4 regions of the Bacillus cereus group sp. BfR-BA-01383 genome follow, and region 1 is predicted to be linked to each of the others. Evidence: riboswitches for the same ligand, from Rfam matches in the RefSeq annotation. Region 1 holds a riboswitch; each other region holds the start of a gene.

Region 1 (4,700 bases):
GGCGTATCGTTCATTTTACAATCCGACAACATACGTATGGGGACCACCTGGAACAGGGAAGTCTTACAATTTATCACGTATTATTTCGGCGCATTATCAAAAAGGAAAATCGGTACTCGTGCTAGCTCATAGTAATGCGGCTGTTGACGTATTAATGAGCGAAGTAACGAAGCAAATTGAGAAGAAGAAAAAATGGACGCCTGGCGAAATTGTTCGTTACGGTTATAGTCAACATGAACATATACGAAATCATGACACGTTACTTGCGTCGAAGTTAGTAGAAACGACGAACGGATCTTGGGGAGAAGAAAGACTCTATTTAGAAGAGACACGACAAGATCTTCGTGAAAAAATTCTATCGTATAAGGCGACTTCTGCTGATAAGAAGCGTATACAAGAGATTGAAAGTGATCTTCGAAAGCAAAAAGCGAAAATTAAAGAAGTAGAAAAAGAATACATTGAAAATGCGAAAGTAATCGGAGCGACTTTATCGAAATGTGCCATTGATTCACTTATTTATGAGCGTACATTTGATTTAGTTGTCGTAGATGAAGTAAGTATGGCATATGTTCCGCAAATTGCATTGGCTGCTTCACTTGGAAAACGTATCGTCGTTTGTGGTGACTTTTTACAGTTACCTCCGATTGCGATGGCAAACCATGAACTCGTTCGAAAATGGCTCGGGGAAGATATGTTTTATCATGCTGGGATTGTTGATTCTGTAAATAAATCAGAAGCTCATCCCAACCTTTTTATGTTGCAGGAACAAAGACGTATGCATGCGGACATATCGAAGTTTACGAACTCATTTATTTATAAAAATAGAGTATACGATCATCCGTCTGTTTCAGAGCGTAAAGAACTTGCACAATTGCAGCCGTTCGCAAATGAGGCGAGTGTTTTATTTGATACGAGCTTAATGGGAGCATTTTCGCTAAAGGATGCTGCTTCTGGCTCACGTTTTAATATTATGTCTGGTTTAGTAGCGATGCAAATGATGTTAATCGGACTGTTAGACGGTGTTCAATCGATCGGTGTAGTTACACCTTACAGGGCGCAGTCACGCTTTTTATCAACTTGTATTAGAGAAATGTTGCAGAGAACGAAATATCAAAACATACCAGTATTAGCGGCAACAGTTCATAAGTTTCAAGGTTCTGAAAGAGATATGATGATATTTGATACGGTTGATAGTTATCCGCAGGAACGTCCTGGTGTGTTGTTCTTTGATCATAAAAACCATCGCCTCGTCAATGTAGCAGTAACGAGAGCGAGAGGGAAGTTCATTCAATTATCCGATTGCCATTATATGCGTAAAAACCTTTCGAGAAAACAAGCGTTATCACAATTAACAGCTCATATAGAACGTCACGGAGATGTGTATGATCGCACGACATCAAGACAATTGTGGGAGCGGAAAATTTCGAAACGTTTACGCTGGTTTATGGAAATGAATCTTGAAGAGCCGAAAGGGTTATTAAAAGATATTTTAGCCGCAAAACGAAAAATTATCATTTCACTTCCGAGTACAAGACAAGTGGATAAACGAGTATGGCAAGCATTAATGCGTACAAATGCGCAAGTAACAGTTTATAGTGATGGACCAGTTCCATTAAAGAATGTAAAATTGCAAAGGCAAAACAAAGCGTTCCCATTCTTATTAATCGATGATGAAATCTTTTGGGCAGGGGCACCGCTAACATCTCAAATGATGTTTGAAGGTAGTACGGAATTTCCGTACATATGTGCAAGACTGCAAGCACCGGAAACAATTGGTGTATTAAAAGGATTTTTAGATATCCGGTAAATTCGGATAGGAATTCCTTGACTTTTGCCTGGAATGAACTTAGAATGAAAATAATTTAATATAATTTTATGAAAATTCTTATCACGAGAGGTGGAGGGACTGGCCCTACGATACCTCGGCAGCGGATTCTATATGAATACTGTGCCAATTCCAGCAAGGTAACTTGAAAGATAAGAAAGAAGCTCATTTTGACTGTATATACAGAAGCCTCTTTCTATCTTTTAGAAAGAGGCTTTTTTACGTGAAAACAAAAGGGGGAAGAAAAATGGGAGCGACAGGAGTAACGTCACAAAGAAAAACTATTGAAGAGAGTATAGAAAGCAATAAGGAAAAGTACATACAAACAAGTCATAATATTCATGCGAATCCGGAGATTGGTAACCAAGAATTTTACGCATCAAGAACGCTAAGTTTATTACTAGGTAGTGCAGGATTTCAGTTGCAGCACAATATAGCTGGACATGAAACGGGATTTATCGCGCGAAAAAGTTCAGGAAAACAAGGACCAGTTATCGCATTTTTAGCTGAGTATGATGCTTTACCGGGACTTGGCCATGCGTGTGGTCACAATTTAATTGGCACCATTAGCGTTGCAGCAGCAATCGCATTATCAGAAACGCTTGAAGAAATTGGCGGAGAAGTTGTCGTATTCGGAACACCAGCAGAAGAAGGCGGGCCAAATGGTAGCGCAAAAGCGAGTTATGTAAAAGCAGGTTTATTTAAAAACATTGATGCGGCGCTTATGATTCATCCGAGCGGAAAAACAGCGACAACGAGTCCATCACTAGCAGTTGATCCACTTGATTTTCATTTTTACGGTAAAACAGCTCACGCAGCAGCTTCACCAGAAGAAGGAATTAACGCATTAGATGCGGTTATTCAGCTGTATAACAGTATTAATGCACTTCGCCAACAACTTCCGTCAGATGTGAAAATTCATGGCGTCATTACAGAAGGCGGAAAAGCACCTAACATTATTCCTGACTACGCTGCCGCAAGGTTCTTCATCCGCGCAGCAACGAGAAAAAGATGTGCGGAAGTAACAGAAAAAGTAAGAAATATTGCACAAGGAGCTGCATTAGCAACAGGTGCAAAAGTAAAAATTCATCAATTCCAAAATGAAATCGATGAACTACTCGTAACAAAAACATTTAATGATATCGTAGCCGAAGAACTCGAACTACAAGGTGAAGACGTAAACCGTAAAGAACGAGTTGGCATCGGTTCAACTGATGCAGGAAACGTAAGCCAAGTCGTACCGACCATTCATCCGTACATTAAAATCGGTCCAGATGACTTAATTGCTCATACGAATGAATTTAGAGAAGCAGCACGTTCAGAACTTGGAGATAAAGCATTAATTACATCAGCAAAAGCGCTAGCAAATACAGCGTATCGATTAATTACGGAAGAAGGGTTGTTAGAGAAGGTGAAGGAGGAGTTTAGAGAGGTGCAGAGGAATCAGGGGTAGGTGGTTAAAAGGAGTGGATCACCCACTCCTTTTTCTTTTTTGAGGAAAGCAGGTGCCTATCAATTTAAATAAAGTGTTCATTTTCACATTGAGATGTCAATTCTCTTTTTTCTTTATCAAAACGACAATTTCTCCTCAAACTCACTCTTTAAAACAATTAAAGGAGACGATAATCCTAATTGCATTAAAGAGTCTAAAAATCCAGCGAGAGAATCCATCGAATCGCTCATGACTTTCATCATATAATTAAACTCCCCACTAATTCGATATAAATCTGTTACTTCAGGAGCGGCATTACAAAATTGGATGAAATCAGAGCATTGGCTCGTTTTAAACATGATAAATGCTTGAATGTTTTTATTAATTTTGGAAGGCTCAAATTTGGTTCGGTAAGCAGCTATAACTCCTTGATCTTCAAGTTTGTTAATTCGTTCTTTTACAGCAGGCTGTGTCATGGATATGATTCGTCCTATTTCTGAAACGGAAATTCTTGCATTTTCATATAATAAGTTCATTATTTTATGGTCAATTTCATCCAGTTTTACTGCATTTTGCATTGGGTAGCCCCCTATATTTTATTTTCTAAAGCAAATTATAAATTATAACTATAATATCATAAGTTAACTAACTAAATTACCTATAAATCTATATTTGAAATTATTGGTGTTTGCATGAAAATATAAGTATAGGATTTATCAAACGGAAATTTAGGAAGGATGGAAAAAATGAAGAATCTTGATGGGAAAGTAGCGTTAGTAACCGGGGCGAGTCGCGGAATCGGTCGTGCCATTGCAATGAGATTGGCGAAAGATGGGGCATTAGTTGCGATTCACTACGGCCGAAATAAAACAGCTGCAGATGAGACGATTAGTGAGATTGAATCTAATGGAGGGAAAGCGTTCTTAATTGAAGCTGAGCTCAATTCAATTGATGGTGTCAAAAAGCTAGTAGAACAATTAAAGAATGAATTACAAACAAGAATTGGTACATCAGAGATTGATATTTTAGTAAACAATGCAGGTATAGGTACACAAGGAACGATTGAAAATACGACAGAAGAAGTTTTTGATGAAATTATGGCCGTAAATATGAAGGCGCCGTTCTTCTTAATTCAGCAAACATTACCATTACTACGAGCAGAAGGGCGCATTATTAACATTTCATCAGCTGAAGTACGACTTGGTTTTACAGGATCAATTGCATACGGTTTAAGTAAAGGTGCATTAAATACGATGACACTTCCTCTAGCTAAGCATCTTGGAGATAGAGGTATAACAGTGAATACAATTATGCCCGGATATACGAAGACAGATATTAATGCGAAATTGCTAGATAATCCAGAAATACGAAATTTTGCTACGAATTCATCTGTGTTTGGACGGATAGGGCAAGTTGAAGATATTGCAGATGCAGTAGCGTTCC
Region 2 (4,700 bases), on a different contig from region 1:
CTATCGGTTTTCTTAATGCATAGCTTGAGATTGCTGTCGTTACGATGGCCACAGATGCTATTGGATCTATAGGAAGAATGGAAGCCATCGCGAATCCGATACTTGACCCAGAAAATATAATTGGGAAAATATGTCCGCCGCGCCAACCTGTATTTAAACAAACGGCAGTAATACATAATTTTAAGACTCCTGAAAGAAGTAATACCCAAAAAGATAAATGGCTCCATTCAACGACTAAATCTTTTAATTGATGTTCCCCAGAAAATAATGTGTATGGGAGAAAAGTCCCCGCAATTCCTAATAAAATACCACCTATAATTCCAAGTGTTAGTTTGTATTCGCGGAAAGGATGGATGATTTTCTCTAATGTAAATTCTACTTTGAAATACAAGAAACCAACGAGAGCACCGATGCAAGTAAGAGGGAGAAAGGCGATCCATTCATTGATTGAAAGGGATCCTTCCCCAAAATCAACAATAAAGGATCCACGATTATCGAGTTTACTAAGCAATAAATAAACGGAAAAACCAGCAAAAGTAGTAGTTAAATATACAACTGCTTTTTTTCTTTTAGAAAACCCATTAATTTGTTCACCCTCATTTTCATTCGGAGCTAAATAACCGAATAATGGAGCGTTAAAAATGACGCTTAAAGTAGCACCAATTCCAACTTCTGTTAGTTCGTTCATTCCCTTTAAAGCGAAGTTAAAGCGATCTCCTACCCATGTACAAAGTCCGCCGATAATTCCAACAAGTGCGGCCTCTGGGCCTAGACTAGCTCCAAATATTAAAACAATAAGCGCAGTTAAAGTAGCTTTATGTACAAAACGGTATTCAATTCTGCCTGTTTTTTTATATTCACCCATTACTTCTGGCATAAGACGTGGATATGTACCGAAGTATTTTTGTGTTAAACCAACGAGGATACCGCCGATGATTGTTACACAAAGAGTGTAATAAGGGGGAGAAGAGAAAACGTTAGGTAAATATCCCCAAATAAAGTGGATTCCGATATTTAGCGTAACTAAAAATAACCAAACCGTAGCCCCTACTATAGAGCCTAAAAGAATGCCATATAGAGCGAGTATATAGTGCATGTCCTTTGTATTTGTCATGTTATACCTCCGTTATGTAAGTTGTAATAGAGAAAGGATTATATATGCTAGTGTGAAATGAATGGAATATATATAGTATCTTTGTGAGAGGTTGGCTTATTCAACATATATATTGGGATTTCATTAGAGCTTGGGTCCTATAAGTTAAACCACTTATTTAATTCTATATATTGATTGGAATTTTTTAAAGGTCTTTTTTGAATAAATATGGAATATACTTCTTTTGTTGCTTTATATGAAACTGTTGACATTTATTTTAGAACATTCAGAAAAACCGTTTGACATTAGGAAATTATTGCTATAAAATCAACGGTAATTGCATAGTCTTATCAAGAAAAGGTGGAGGGACAGGCCCGATGAAACCTTGGCAACAGCCGAATAACGGAATTGTGCCAAATCCTGCAGGTAATAGCCCTGAGAGATAAGAAAGAGATTTTAGAGCGTGTTTTCAAACTGCTTCTTTCTTATTTAGGAAAGGAGCAGTTTTTTATTTTGCATAAAAAGAAAGGAGAATGAGAGATGGGAGAATCATGGGGAAAGGGAACAATTTGTGTGCAAGGTGGCTATACGCCAAAGAATGGTGAGCCACGCGTTCTACCGCTTTATCAAAGTACAACGTATAAATACGATACGTCGGATGATTTAGCAGCATTATTTAACTTAGAGGCAGAGGGCTATATTTATACACGTATTGGGAATCCCACACTAGCTGCATTTGAACAAAAGTTATCAGATTTAGAAGGCGGTGTAGGAGCTGTTGCAACGGCTTCAGGGCAAGCAGCTATTATGCTCGCAGTTTTAAATATTTGTAGTAGTGGAGATCATCTTCTTTGTTCTTCAACTGTTTACGGGGGAACGTTTAATTTATTTGGAGTAAGCTTACGTAAGCTTGGTATTGATGTTACGTTCTTTAATCCTAATTTAACGGCAGATGAAATTGCGGTACTTGCTAACGATAAGACGAAACTCGTTTATGCAGAATCGTTAGGAAATCCGGCAATGAACGTTTTGAATTTCAAAGAACTTTCAGCTGCAGCAAAAGAATTAGAAGTACCTTTTATCGTTGATAATACATTAGCGACGCCTTATTTATGCCAGGCATTTGAACATGGGGCAAATATCATTGTCCATTCCACAACGAAATATATTGATGGTCATGCAAGTTCTCTAGGCGGCATTGTAATAGACGGAGGGAATTTCGATTGGACAAATGGAAAATACCCTGAGCTTGTCGAACCTGATCCGAGTTATCATGGTGTGAGCTATGTTCAAAATTTTGGAGCGGCAGCTTATATTGTGAAAGCGCGCGTTCAATTATTAAGAGACTACGGAAACTGTATGAGCCCATTCAATGCCTATATTAGCAACATTGGTTTAGAAACACTGCATTTACGAATGGAGCGTCATAGCGAAAATGCTCTCGCAGTTGCTAAGTGGCTTGCTAATCATGATCGTATTGAATGGGTGAATTATCCGGGATTAGATAGTAATGAAAATTACTCGTTAGCACAAAAGTATTTGAAGAAAGGTGCTAGTGGCGTTTTAACATTTGGTATTAAGGGCGGATTAGAAGCAGCAAAAGAATTTATTGCAAATGTGAAACTAGCGACGCTCGTAACGCATGTAGCTGATGCGAGAACTTGTGTTATACACCCTGCTAGTACGACGCACAGACAATTAAGCGCAGAAGATCAGCGTTTAGCTGGTGTTACATCTGATTTAATCCGTTTATCGGTTGGTATAGAAGATGTTTCTGATATTATTGCAGATTTAGAAGCTGCGCTAGTCGGAGGCAAACAACATGCCGATCATAATTGATAAAGATTTACCAGCTCGCAAAGTATTACAGAAGGAAAATATTTTTGTAATGACGAAGGAGCGAGCAGCAACACAAGATATTCGTGCTTTGAAAATTGCTATATTAAATTTAATGCCTACAAAGCAAGAAACAGAGGCGCAATTACTTCGTTTAATTGGAAATACACCGTTGCAATTAGATGTTCATTTACTTCATATGGAATCGCATCTGTCCCGCAATGTAGCGCAGGACCATTTAACGAGCTTCTATAAAACATTCCGTGATATTGAGAATGAAAAATTTGATGGACTCATTATTACAGGAGCACCAGTTGAAACTCTTTCTTTCGAAGAAGTAGATTATTGGGAAGAGCTTGGACGTATTATGGAGTATTCAAAAACAAATGTAACATCTACGCTTCATATTTGCTGGGGGGCACAAGCAGGTTTGTATTATCACTATGGTGTGCCGAAGTATCCTCTTGCGGAAAAAATGTTCGGTGTATTTGAACATGAGGTTCGCGAGCAACATGTGAAACTATTACAAGGGTTTGATGAGTTATTTTTTGCTCCGCATTCTCGTCATACAGAAGTGCGAGAGAGCGATATTGAAAAAGTGAAAGAATTAACGTTATTAGCTAATTCTGAAGAAGCGGGTGTTCATCTTGTTATCGGGCAAGAAGGAAGGCAAGTTTTCGCACTCGGACATAGTGAATATAGTTGTGATACGTTAAAGCAAGAATATGAACGGGACCGCCAAAAAGGGTTAAATATTGATGTGCCTAAAAATTACTTTAAACATAATAATCCAAATGAGAAGCCGCTTGTTAGGTGGAGGAGTCATGGGAATTTACTATTCTCTAATTGGTTGAATTATTACGTGTATCAAGAAACCCCTTATGTATTGTAAATAATGATTGTGTAACACGTGGCAACGTTTTCTTTGTAAAGATTACCCTTTATTTTCCCGAATGTTCGAAATACATTGTTTTTCTGATTTTTTACTCATATAATTTCATCTAAACACAATTTTTGAGGGGTGGACAGTATTATGAAAGAAATTCAAGTGGGGTTATTAGGTCTTGGGACAGTGGGGAGTGGTGTAGTTCGTATTATTACAGATCATCAAGAACGACTTATACACCAAGTTGGATGCCCAGTAAAGGTAACGAAAGTGTTAGTGCAAAACATTGAGAAAGAGAGGGAGGTCGAAGTGCCTTCTACTCTATTAACACAAAATGTGAATGAAATTTTAGATAATCCTAATATTGATGTTGTCATCGAAGTTATGGGTGGTATTGATGATGCAAAAGCATATATTTTACAAGCTTTAAAAGGCGGGAAGCACGTTGTGACTGCAAATAAAGATTTAATGGCGTTACACGGAGCGGAACTCTTAGCGGTAGCAAAAGATAACAATGCTGATTTATTTTACGAAGCTAGTGTAGCTGGAGGGATTCCAATTTTAAGAAGCATCGTAGAAGGACTTTCTTCAGATCTTATTACGAAGGTAATGGGAATTGTAAATGGAACGACAAACTTTATTTTGACGAAAATGTCAGACGAAGGGAGAGCGTATAACGACGTGTTAAAAGAAGCTCAGCAGCTTGGATTTGCAGAAGCAGATCCAACATCAGACGTAGAAGGTTTAGATGCAGCAAGGAAAATGACGATTTTGGCTACTCTTGGTTTTTCTACAAATGTAGAGCTTGGAGATGTGAAAGTAAAAGGGATTACTTCTATTACAGCAGAAGATATTGAATATAGTAAGAGCTTAGGCTATACAATT
Region 3 (4,700 bases), on a different contig from region 1:
GTATTTTAGTGCCGTATCAATTAATTCTTCTGAAATACGAATCCCTTCCTCAATAGCTACTTCTTTGGTTTCATGTCCATCCATTCTCTCTCTTATTTCTTCAGGAAGAGTAATTCCTGGTACCTCAAAATGAAGGAAATCTGCATTTCGCTTACTTACTAATGGCATAATCCCAATAAAAATAGGTTGTTCCAAATGCTTTGTCGCTTCATATACTTCTTTAATTAAAGCAACATCATAAATCGGCTGTGTTAAAAAGTATTCTGCTCCGGCATCTATTTTTCGTTCCATTCGTTTTACTGCTGCTTTTAAATGTCTTACATGCGGATTAAACGCACCTCCAACTGAGAATCTTGTTGCCGGACCAATTGATTTCCCTAAAATAGAACGACTGTCGTTCATCGCTTTAATCATTTTAATGAGCTCGATAGATGACAAATCATATACAGAAGTTGCACCTGGAAAATCACCAACACGCGCTGGATCACCAGTTAAAGCTAACACTTCTTCCATACCTAATGCTGATAATCCCAGCAAATGAGACTGCAGTCCAATGACGTTATGATCTCTACACGTTAAATGCGTCAATACTGGAATATCGTGCTTCGTTAATAACGCACCCATAGCCATATTCGACACGCGAGGAGATGCTAATGAATTATCTGCTAGAGTAATAGCGTCTGCCCCAGCTCTTTTCAACGCTCTTGCTCCCTCAAAAAACCGCTGTGTGTCTAGCGTTTTCGGTGGATCTAATTCCACTACAACCGTCGTTTGTTTCTTTGCCTTCTCTGCAAGAGTGACATGTGCTTTTGAACGTTTCTCGTGTGTATGAACTACTTTTGGTCTTTGAATCGTCTCCTTTTCTATTACAGGTGTAATATTCGCAATAGCACGCTTCATACTTGCAATATGTTCCGGTGTAGTGCCACAACAACCACCCAATAACCGAATACCTTGCTCAATAAATTTTGGTGTCATCGCTTCGAAATATGCTGGACTTCCCTCATATACGTAACGTCCCTCCACATAATTTGGGAGACCTGCATTCGGATATGCTGACAAGTAGCCATTTTGAGGAATCGATATCATTTTAAATGCTTCCGTCATATGAAGAGGCCCTAGTTGACAGTTCAATCCAACAACATTTGCACCGCAATCTAAAAGCTGTTTTAATATTTCATTTACATCATTTCCATTTTGAGTCGTACCTGCCTCATGTAGCGCTAATTGGGCTACAATCGGAATGTTTGTTTGTTTTCGTAACACCTTAACAGCATGAAGTAATTCAAATTCATCATAAAAAGTCTCTAATAGTAATCCATCAACTTGTTCGTCTAGTAAAGCACCTGCCTGCTCAAGTAGCATAAATTCTCGTTCTATATCAGTCGTTGTAACAGCTCCGATATGTTTCATGCCACCAATTGTTCCTAAGATTGCATTTTTTTCTGTCACAGATGCTTTCGCCAGTTTTACCGCCGCTCTATTAATTTCGATAACTTGATTTTCTAAACCATACATACGTAATTTCGCTTCATTTGCTCCATACGTATTCGTTTGAATCACATCTGCTCCAGCAGCTACATATTGTTTATGAATCGATATAATTAAATCCGGATCAGATATATTCAATTCTTCGAAACTACTTTGCAAACCATGCGAATGTAATAATGTTCCAACCGCACCGTCACCTATTACAATTCCTTTTGATAATAAATCTAGTAATTTCACGAATCTCCCTCATTTCTATCAATATAAAAACCCCCTCTTCACCTTGAAGAGGGGGACATAATTGTTCCGCCTCTTATTATGCAAAACATTCGTTTTGCAGGTATTAGCACCGTTTCAAACATTTCGTTTAAAGGTTGCCGGGTTTCACAGGGCCTTTCCCTCCACCGCTCTCAATAAGAGTTTGTCTATATATTTTATTTATGTAGTTAAAAGGAAATGCGTTCCCCTTTTAACAATGTTTGTTAATTTTTTAATAAATTTAGCATGCACAAAAATAAAAGTCAATGATAGTTGTTGAAAAATAAAAATTATTTAAAATAAAGTTGCAATTCAATTATCTTTTGTTGTAAAGTTAAAAACATAATAAAATTTCATACGAACATTCTTATCTAGAGAGGTAGAGGGACTGGCCCTATGACGCCTCAGCAACCATTAACATTCATTCGTTAATAAGGTGCTAATTCCAGCAAATTGTGAAAGATTTGACAGATGAGAAGAAGACTCTATTCAAACCGAAAGCCTTCTTCTTAGAAGGCTTTTTTTATTTTATCTCGATTGGTGAGGGCTAATAGTCAGTAGGTGCTGCCCCCCACTGATTAAAGTTTCACTTTATATTCACTTCATTGTTCAATTTAAAAAGGAGGAATTTTCACATGTCAACTATCGAAACAAAACTAGCACAAATAGGGAACCGTAGCGAAACTACAACAGGAACTGTTAATCCACCTGTTTATTTCTCAACAGCTTATCGTCACGAAGGACTTGGTAAATCTACTGGCTTTGACTATTCACGAACTGGTAATCCAACTCGCGGTATTTTAGAGCAGGCAATCGCAGAATTAGAGCATGGTGAACAAGGTTATGCCTGTAGCTCAGGAATGGCAGCTGTTCTCCTCGTCCTTTCTTTATTCCGATCTGGAGACGAACTTATTGTATCTGAAGATTTATACGGAGGAACGTATCGCTTATTTTCCGAACATGAAAAAAAGTGGAATATTCGATGTAGATACGTAAATACACAATCTATTAAACAAATTGAGCACGCTATCACACCTCAAACGAAAGCCATTTTCATAGAAACTCCGACTAATCCATTAATGCAAATTACTGATATTGCCAATGTCGCAACTGTAGCCAAAAGACACGGACTACTTCTTATTGTAGATAATACGTTCTATACACCTTATATACAGCAACCATTAACAGAAGGTGCCGATATCGTTCTTCATAGTGCAACAAAATATTTAGGTGGACATAACGATGTACTAAGCGGACTTGTCGTTGCAAAAGGGAAAGCACTTTGTGAAGAAATCGCTCATTATCATAATGCTTCAGGGGCTGTCTTAAGTCCATTTGACTCATGGCTATTAATTCGTGGTATGAAAACTTTAGCTCTTCGCATGAGACAACATGAAGAAAATGCGAAAGCAGTTGTTGCTTATTTAAATGATGAAGACGGTGTGACAGATGTATTTTATCCAGGAAGAGGCGGTATGATTTCATTTCGTCTTAAAGATGAAACATGGATTAATCCATTCTTACAATCTTTATCCCTAATTACATTTGCTGAAAGTCTTGGTGGTGTAGAGAGTTTAATGACTTATCCGGCAACACAAACACATGCTGATATTCCTGAAGAAATCAGAACGGCAAACGGTGTATGCAATCGCCTTCTTCGATTTTCCGTTGGCATTGAAAATAGTAACGATTTAATTCAAGACTTAAAACAAGCCATTAAACTTGTAAAAGAAGGTGTACAAATATGAGTTATTCTATAGATACACTTTTACTACACAACCAATATAAACATGACTCGCAAACAGGGGCTGTTAACGTTCCCATTTATAACACATCTACATTTCACCAATTTGATGTAGATACGTTCGGAAAATACGACTACAGCCGATCTGGTAATCCAACTCGTGAAGCTCTTGAGGATATTATCGCTTTATTAGAGGGCGGAACAAAGGGATTCGCATTTGCATCAGGTATTGCAGCGATTTCTACTGCATTTCTCCTACTTTCACAAGGTGATCACGTACTCATTTCAGAAGACGTATATGGAGGAACTTATCGAATGATAACTGAAGTTCTCTCTCGCTACGGTGTTTCACATACATTTGTTGATATGACTAATTTAGAAGCAATAAAGCAAAACATTAAACCGAATACGAAGCTCTTTTATGTAGAAACACCATCTAATCCACTTTTAAAAGTAACAGATATTCGAGAGGTTTCTAAACTCGCAAAATCTATTGGTGCTCTTACTTTTGTTGATAACACATTTTTGACACCGCTATTCCAGAAGCCACTTGATCTCGGCGCCGATGTCGTTCTTCATAGTGCCACAAAATTCATTGCTGGTCATAGTGATGTTACTGCCGGATTAGCGGTCGTAACAGATGCCGAACTCGCTCAAAAACTTGGATTTTTACAAAATGCATTTGGCGCTATTTTAGGACCTCAAGATTGCTCTCTCGTGCTTCGCGGTCTAAAAACATTGCATGTACGTCTTGAACATTCAGCTACAAATGCCAATAAAATTGCACATTATTTACAAGAGCACGCTAAAGTTAAAAATGTCTATTATCCGGGATTACAAACACATCTCGGCTTTCATATTCAACAGTCCCAAGCCACATCAGCCGGTGCTGTCCTATCTTTCACTTTGCAGTCAGAAGATGCTCTCCGCCAATTTTTATCCAAAGTTAAATTACCTGTTTTTGCAGTTAGTTTAGGCGCTGTCGAATCTATTCTTTCCTATCCAGCTAAAATGTCACATGCGGCACTGTCTCAAGAAGCTCGTGATGAAAGAGGGATTTCTAATTCATTACTCCGGTTATCAGTCGGTCTTGAAAATGTTAACGATTTAATATCTGATTTTGAAAATGCCCTTTCTTACGTAGAAGAACCTGTAAATGCATAGGACGAACAGAAGATATGAAATTAAGTTTTCATATCTTCTTTTTATG
Region 4 (4,700 bases), on a different contig from region 1:
TACAAAATATAAATAGAAGCAATTTCACTGCTCCATCCATACGATGAAAATATGTATTATGCATCTTCCTCCCTCCTGTTAACATCGAAATAAAGTTCTATAAACTTTTCAGGATATGAAATTCCACTAAATCTAATTAGTTTGAACAAAGAACTCTCACTTAGATTGGCTCTTTGTAACGTTTCTTCATGCCCTAATACAGTAGACACCGTATTATTCGCAATAATTCCCCCTTCATGTAGAACTACCGCTCGATCTGCATATTCTAATGCTAGATTCATATCGTGTGTGATAAAAATAAATGATATTCCCTTTTTAGTCAGTTTTTTAATAAACGACATAAACTGTTTATAATGATAGTAATCTTGTCCAGCTGTCGGTTCATCTAATATGATAAGTTTGGGATTTGTGATTAATACAGATGCGATAGTTAATCTCTTTTTTTGCCCGTAGCTTAATGCCTGAATTGGCCAATTACGAAATGGATATAAACCACAGATTTTTAACGATTCTTCAGCTCTATATTTAACTTCTTCCTTAGAAAACTTTTTAAATTTCAAAGAAAATGAAACTTCTTCTAACACAGTAGGTTGTGTAATCATATGATTTGGATTTTGCATCACATAAGATATAATTTCCCCACGTTTACGAATAGACCAAGAACTGATAGTTACTCCATCTAACAAAATTTCTCCATCTTTTATTTTATTTATACCAATCAGACTATGAGCTAATGTTGATTTCCCTGCTCCATTATGTCCCAACAGCGCTACAATTTCTCCTTCGCATATTGATAGACTTACATTTTTTAATACTTTTTGTTTATTAGGATATGAAAATGACAAATTCTCTACTTTAAGTAATTCCTTGTTTTTAGTATTACTTTTTAATACAATTTGCTTATTCATCCACTCTTTTATAACGCTATAGATTCTTTCCTTGTGAAGATTTTCAAGTGGATATATTACGTCATTATTACTATCAAAATGTAATCTCTTTAGTGCTTCGATGTAAATAGGCTCTCGTAAGCCAATACGAGGTAATATATTTGATGCCAAAATCTCTTCTGGTGTCCCTATCGCAACAACTACACCTTCATCAATTAAAATAATTTTATCCACATCCAGTTTTAAAATTTCTTCTATTCGATGTTCAATAATTACAATTGTTTTATTATATTGTTTATGTATATCTTTAATAAGTTCGATTGTATGTAAGCTACTTAGCGGATCTAAGTTTGCTAACGGTTCATCGAACAATAATATATCGGCATTTGTTGTTAACAGACCTGCTAGAGAAACAGTTTGCTTTTGGCCTCCTGATAATTCATGTGGACTTTGTTTATGAAAAGTATGCATCTTCACCTTTGTTAATGAGTCTGCAACAATCCTTTTCATATCATGTTGATTTACACATTCATTCTCTAAATAAAAAGCTACATCTTCTTCTACTGTAAGGCCAATAAATTGAGCATCTTGATCTTGCAAAATTGTTCCTACATATTTACTCTGTTCAAAAATACTGCCTTCCCTCGGGTCTTTACCAGCAATTAAAATGTTACCCGTACTAATCCCTTCATATGAAAATGGGATTAGCCCATTGATACAATGAGCTAACGTCGATTTCCCTGAACCGCTTCGTCCAGCAATTAGTACTTTTTCGCCAGAATTTATATGAAATGTAATGTCTTTTAAAGTAGGCTGCGCAGCATGCCCGTATTGAAAGGTAAAGTGTTCAAACGAAATAATTGGTTGCATGTTAACATCCCTACTTTTCAATTTTTAAATGTGTATGTTTTTTATTTGATTTAGCCAGACCAATTGTAATCGGTAATCCAAGAACTAAAAATACAATAACATCCGAAATTGTTGCTCCTAGTACTTGTATAACAATTTTGTCAAACGGTTCTCCCATCACAATAATATCGAATGCTCCAGCAAATATAATAGCAATGACAATACCAACTAACCCAGCAATTGCTAAATAAGAAATATCCCCCTTACTATACGTCCCGTTTTTCACACTAAAACCAGTTCTTTTTTGAATGAGACCCATCGCAAAACCAATAATTCCTGAGCTAACTACCCAGCCCCACCAAATACCCCCGCCAGTGATCGTATCTGTTACGGTATGACCGATAAGTCCTATTAACAGTCCAGCCACTGGACCAAATAATGCACCAAAAATGGTTAATATAGCTAATCCAGGTTTAATAAATGTATTTGGTGCAATAGTAAATCCCCAAAGTCCTAATATCCCGTATAAGGCTGATCCGATTCCGATTGCTACTACTAACTTTGTTGATAATTTGTTCATTTCAATTCTCCTCTCATATTAGTAAACTTTTATTACTCTATATTTATTTAAAAAATGAATTATGCATCGACACTCCCTTTCTATACAATAAAAAATGACCTCTTACATAAGAGGTCATTTTCTTTCACGTTCAAGAATCCTCTTATCTTGCAAAAAACACATCGTGTCCTCTGCGGAATTAGCACCTTCCTATGAAATTACATAGGGGTTGCTGAGGTTTCTTAGGGCCGTTCCCTCCACCTCTCTGGATAAGTATTAATTTGTAATTCGTATTATGGCACCAATAAGAGTGATTTTCAATACTTTTCTAATTATTTTTATTTTTCGTTAAATAATACACCTAAATCATTGTATTCTTATCGGAATTATGAAATAATGAATTCAAAATTGTTACGGGAGGAATGTATGATGAAAGTAATTGGTTTAATTGGTGGACTAAGTTGGGAATCTACATCACTATACTATAAACATATTAATACACTTACACTCTCTCAATATGATCAAAATGCTAAACTTGTCTTATACAGCATGGACTTTGGTGAAGTAACTACTTTATTACAAAACCATCAATATGAAGAAGTGAAAAATGAATTAGTCACAGTTGCAAAAAAAGTTGAAAAATCCGGTGCTGACTGTTTATTAATGTGCTCAAATACGGTGCATTTATTTGCTGAAGAAGTAGAAAATGCAATATCCATCCCGCTTCTTCACATTGGCGATGTAAGTGCTAAAAAAATGGTAGAACACAATATAAAACGTATCGGACTTTTAGGGACGAAACAAACGATGGAACAAGATTTCTATAAATCACGACTAGCAAATTATAATATTGAGACAATCATTCCAAATGACGAGGAAAGGACTTTTATCCATCATGTTATTTTAAATGAATTAAGTAAAGGAATTATTTCAGAAACATCAAAAGAAAAGCTATTACAAATTACAAACTCATTAGTTCAAAATGGTGCGGAAGGTATACTACTCGGTTGTACTGAAATACCTTTGCTCATTTCCCAGAACGATCTAACAGTTCCTGTATTTGATACTGCTTTTTTACATGCAAATACTGCTGTGCAGTTTGCTGGATAATAAAATAAAAGCATAAAAGTGTGCCCTCTATGTTTTTAATTGTCCAATCTATTAATTTAAAAGAGATTCCATAACTGTAATTGCTTCTTTTGATAACCTATTTGCTGCTTCAAGCTCTGTCAGCCTTTGTGCTAATAAGCTGTTCTTTATCATACGGTATTATCACAAATGGAACATTAGGTTGATAAATAATTGTCAGTCATCAAAAAAAGCATCTACAAAAATAGATGCTTAACCGTGATAAGGAGTGTTCTGTGAGGTTAGGATAAGCTTTTCAGCTTGTCCTATGCTATCAATATATGATTTAATTTATAAAACGTGAATAGTTAATAGAATTATTTTATGCCTCTTTTCTAATCTATTTCTATATTAAAACGTCCCTAGTTTATATACATACTAGAAACGATTCGTACTTTTTAATTCTCTACTTTTGTCGCTTCCCCAGTTAACCGCTTACTTTTCAATTCAAAATAAGCATCTAAAACTTCTTTTCCAATATCAGAGTTAATACCAGATTTATCATTTATAACCCACGGTACAACGACAGAAAATGCTATTTCTGGATCATCATATGGCGCATATCCTGCTAATGTTAAGTTATAGCATTCTCTACGATCGCCTTTCTCATTTCGCCCAATATCACTTTCTCCACCGTATACCGTTTGTGCGGTCCCTGTTTTACCAGCTGGTTTATACGATGCTTTTTGGAACGCTCTTACTCCCGTTCCATCCCCTTCTTGGAATACCTTTCTAAATCCTTCTTTTACTTGATTTATATACTCCTCTTTCATATCTACTTTATTTAAAACGACTGGTTCTATTGAATGCATCACTTTACCAACTTCATCTTTTTGAACGGTTTGTTCTCTAATCTCTTGAACAATTTGCGGTTTCATTCGATAACCGCCATTTGCGATAGTTGAAATATATTGTGCAAGCTGAAGTGGTGTATACGTATCATACTGTCCAATCGAATAATCTAATAAGAAACCAGGCTGATTATCTTTTCTTCCAATTTGTCCCGCAGTTTCATTCGGTAAATCAATACCAGTTTGTACGCCTAGTCCAAATTGCCTGAAATAATACCTCATTTTATCAAAGTATTCTTGTTTAATATCTAGTGAACTATTTTTCACATAATCCACGCCGGCAATTTTTAATGCTATATTAAACATATAAACGTTTGAAGAAACTTGTAACGCTCTTTGATCGTCTATATTTCCAAACTCTTTCCAAGACTTCTTCTCCTTAGTACCTTTAAACTTCATAGGTGCATCATAAAAATGTGTTCCTGG

The links. Region 1 has a riboswitch for S-adenosylmethionine ahead of MR065_RS06760 (M20 family metallopeptidase). Riboswitches for the same ligand answer to the same signal wherever they lie in the genome.
Positions count from the first base shown of each region.
Region 2: linked by a shared signal. The riboswitch ahead of MR065_RS22000 (bifunctional O-acetylhomoserine aminocarboxypropyltransferase/cysteine synthase) and the one ahead of MR065_RS06760 (M20 family metallopeptidase) in region 1 are both predicted to bind S-adenosylmethionine.
Region 3: linked by a shared signal. The riboswitch ahead of metI (cystathionine gamma-synthase/O-acetylhomoserine thiolyase) and the one ahead of MR065_RS06760 (M20 family metallopeptidase) in region 1 are both predicted to bind S-adenosylmethionine.
Region 4: linked by a shared signal. The riboswitch ahead of MR065_RS09105 (ECF-type riboflavin transporter substrate-binding protein) and the one ahead of MR065_RS06760 (M20 family metallopeptidase) in region 1 are both predicted to bind S-adenosylmethionine.

Region 1 is NZ_JAKUFP010000004.1:242,712-247,411, reverse strand. It holds gene MR065_RS06765 (AAA domain-containing protein) at 1-1,807, shown strand, start outside; SAM riboswitch class I at 1,883-1,984, shown strand; gene MR065_RS06760 (M20 family metallopeptidase) at 2,073-3,278, shown strand; gene MR065_RS06755 (Lrp/AsnC family transcriptional regulator) at 3,395-3,835, opposite strand; gene MR065_RS06750 (SDR family oxidoreductase) at 4,004-4,700, shown strand, end outside.
Region 2 is NZ_JAKUFP010000032.1:42,403-47,102, reverse strand. It holds gene MR065_RS22005 (chloride channel protein) at 1-1,114, opposite strand, end outside; SAM riboswitch class I at 1,438-1,542, shown strand; gene MR065_RS22000 (bifunctional O-acetylhomoserine aminocarboxypropyltransferase/cysteine synthase) at 1,634-2,932, shown strand; gene metA (homoserine O-acetyltransferase MetA) at 2,916-3,821, shown strand; gene MR065_RS21990 (homoserine dehydrogenase) at 3,963-4,700, shown strand, end outside.
Region 3 is NZ_JAKUFP010000001.1:278,858-283,557, forward strand. It holds gene MR065_RS01630 (bifunctional homocysteine S-methyltransferase/methylenetetrahydrofolate reductase) at 1-1,728, opposite strand, end outside; SAM riboswitch class I at 1,799-1,908, opposite strand; SAM riboswitch class I at 2,111-2,224, shown strand; gene metI (cystathionine gamma-synthase/O-acetylhomoserine thiolyase) at 2,382-3,494, shown strand; gene metC (cystathionine beta-lyase) at 3,491-4,654, shown strand.
Region 4 is NZ_JAKUFP010000006.1:175,434-180,133, forward strand. It holds gene MR065_RS09095 (energy-coupling factor transporter transmembrane component T family protein) at 1-64, opposite strand, end outside; gene MR065_RS09100 (ABC transporter ATP-binding protein) at 57-1,757, opposite strand; gene MR065_RS09105 (ECF-type riboflavin transporter substrate-binding protein) at 1,768-2,316, opposite strand; SAM riboswitch class I at 2,456-2,571, opposite strand; gene MR065_RS09110 (aspartate/glutamate racemase family protein) at 2,722-3,405, shown strand; gene MR065_RS09115 (peptidoglycan D,D-transpeptidase FtsI family protein) at 3,822-4,700, opposite strand, start outside.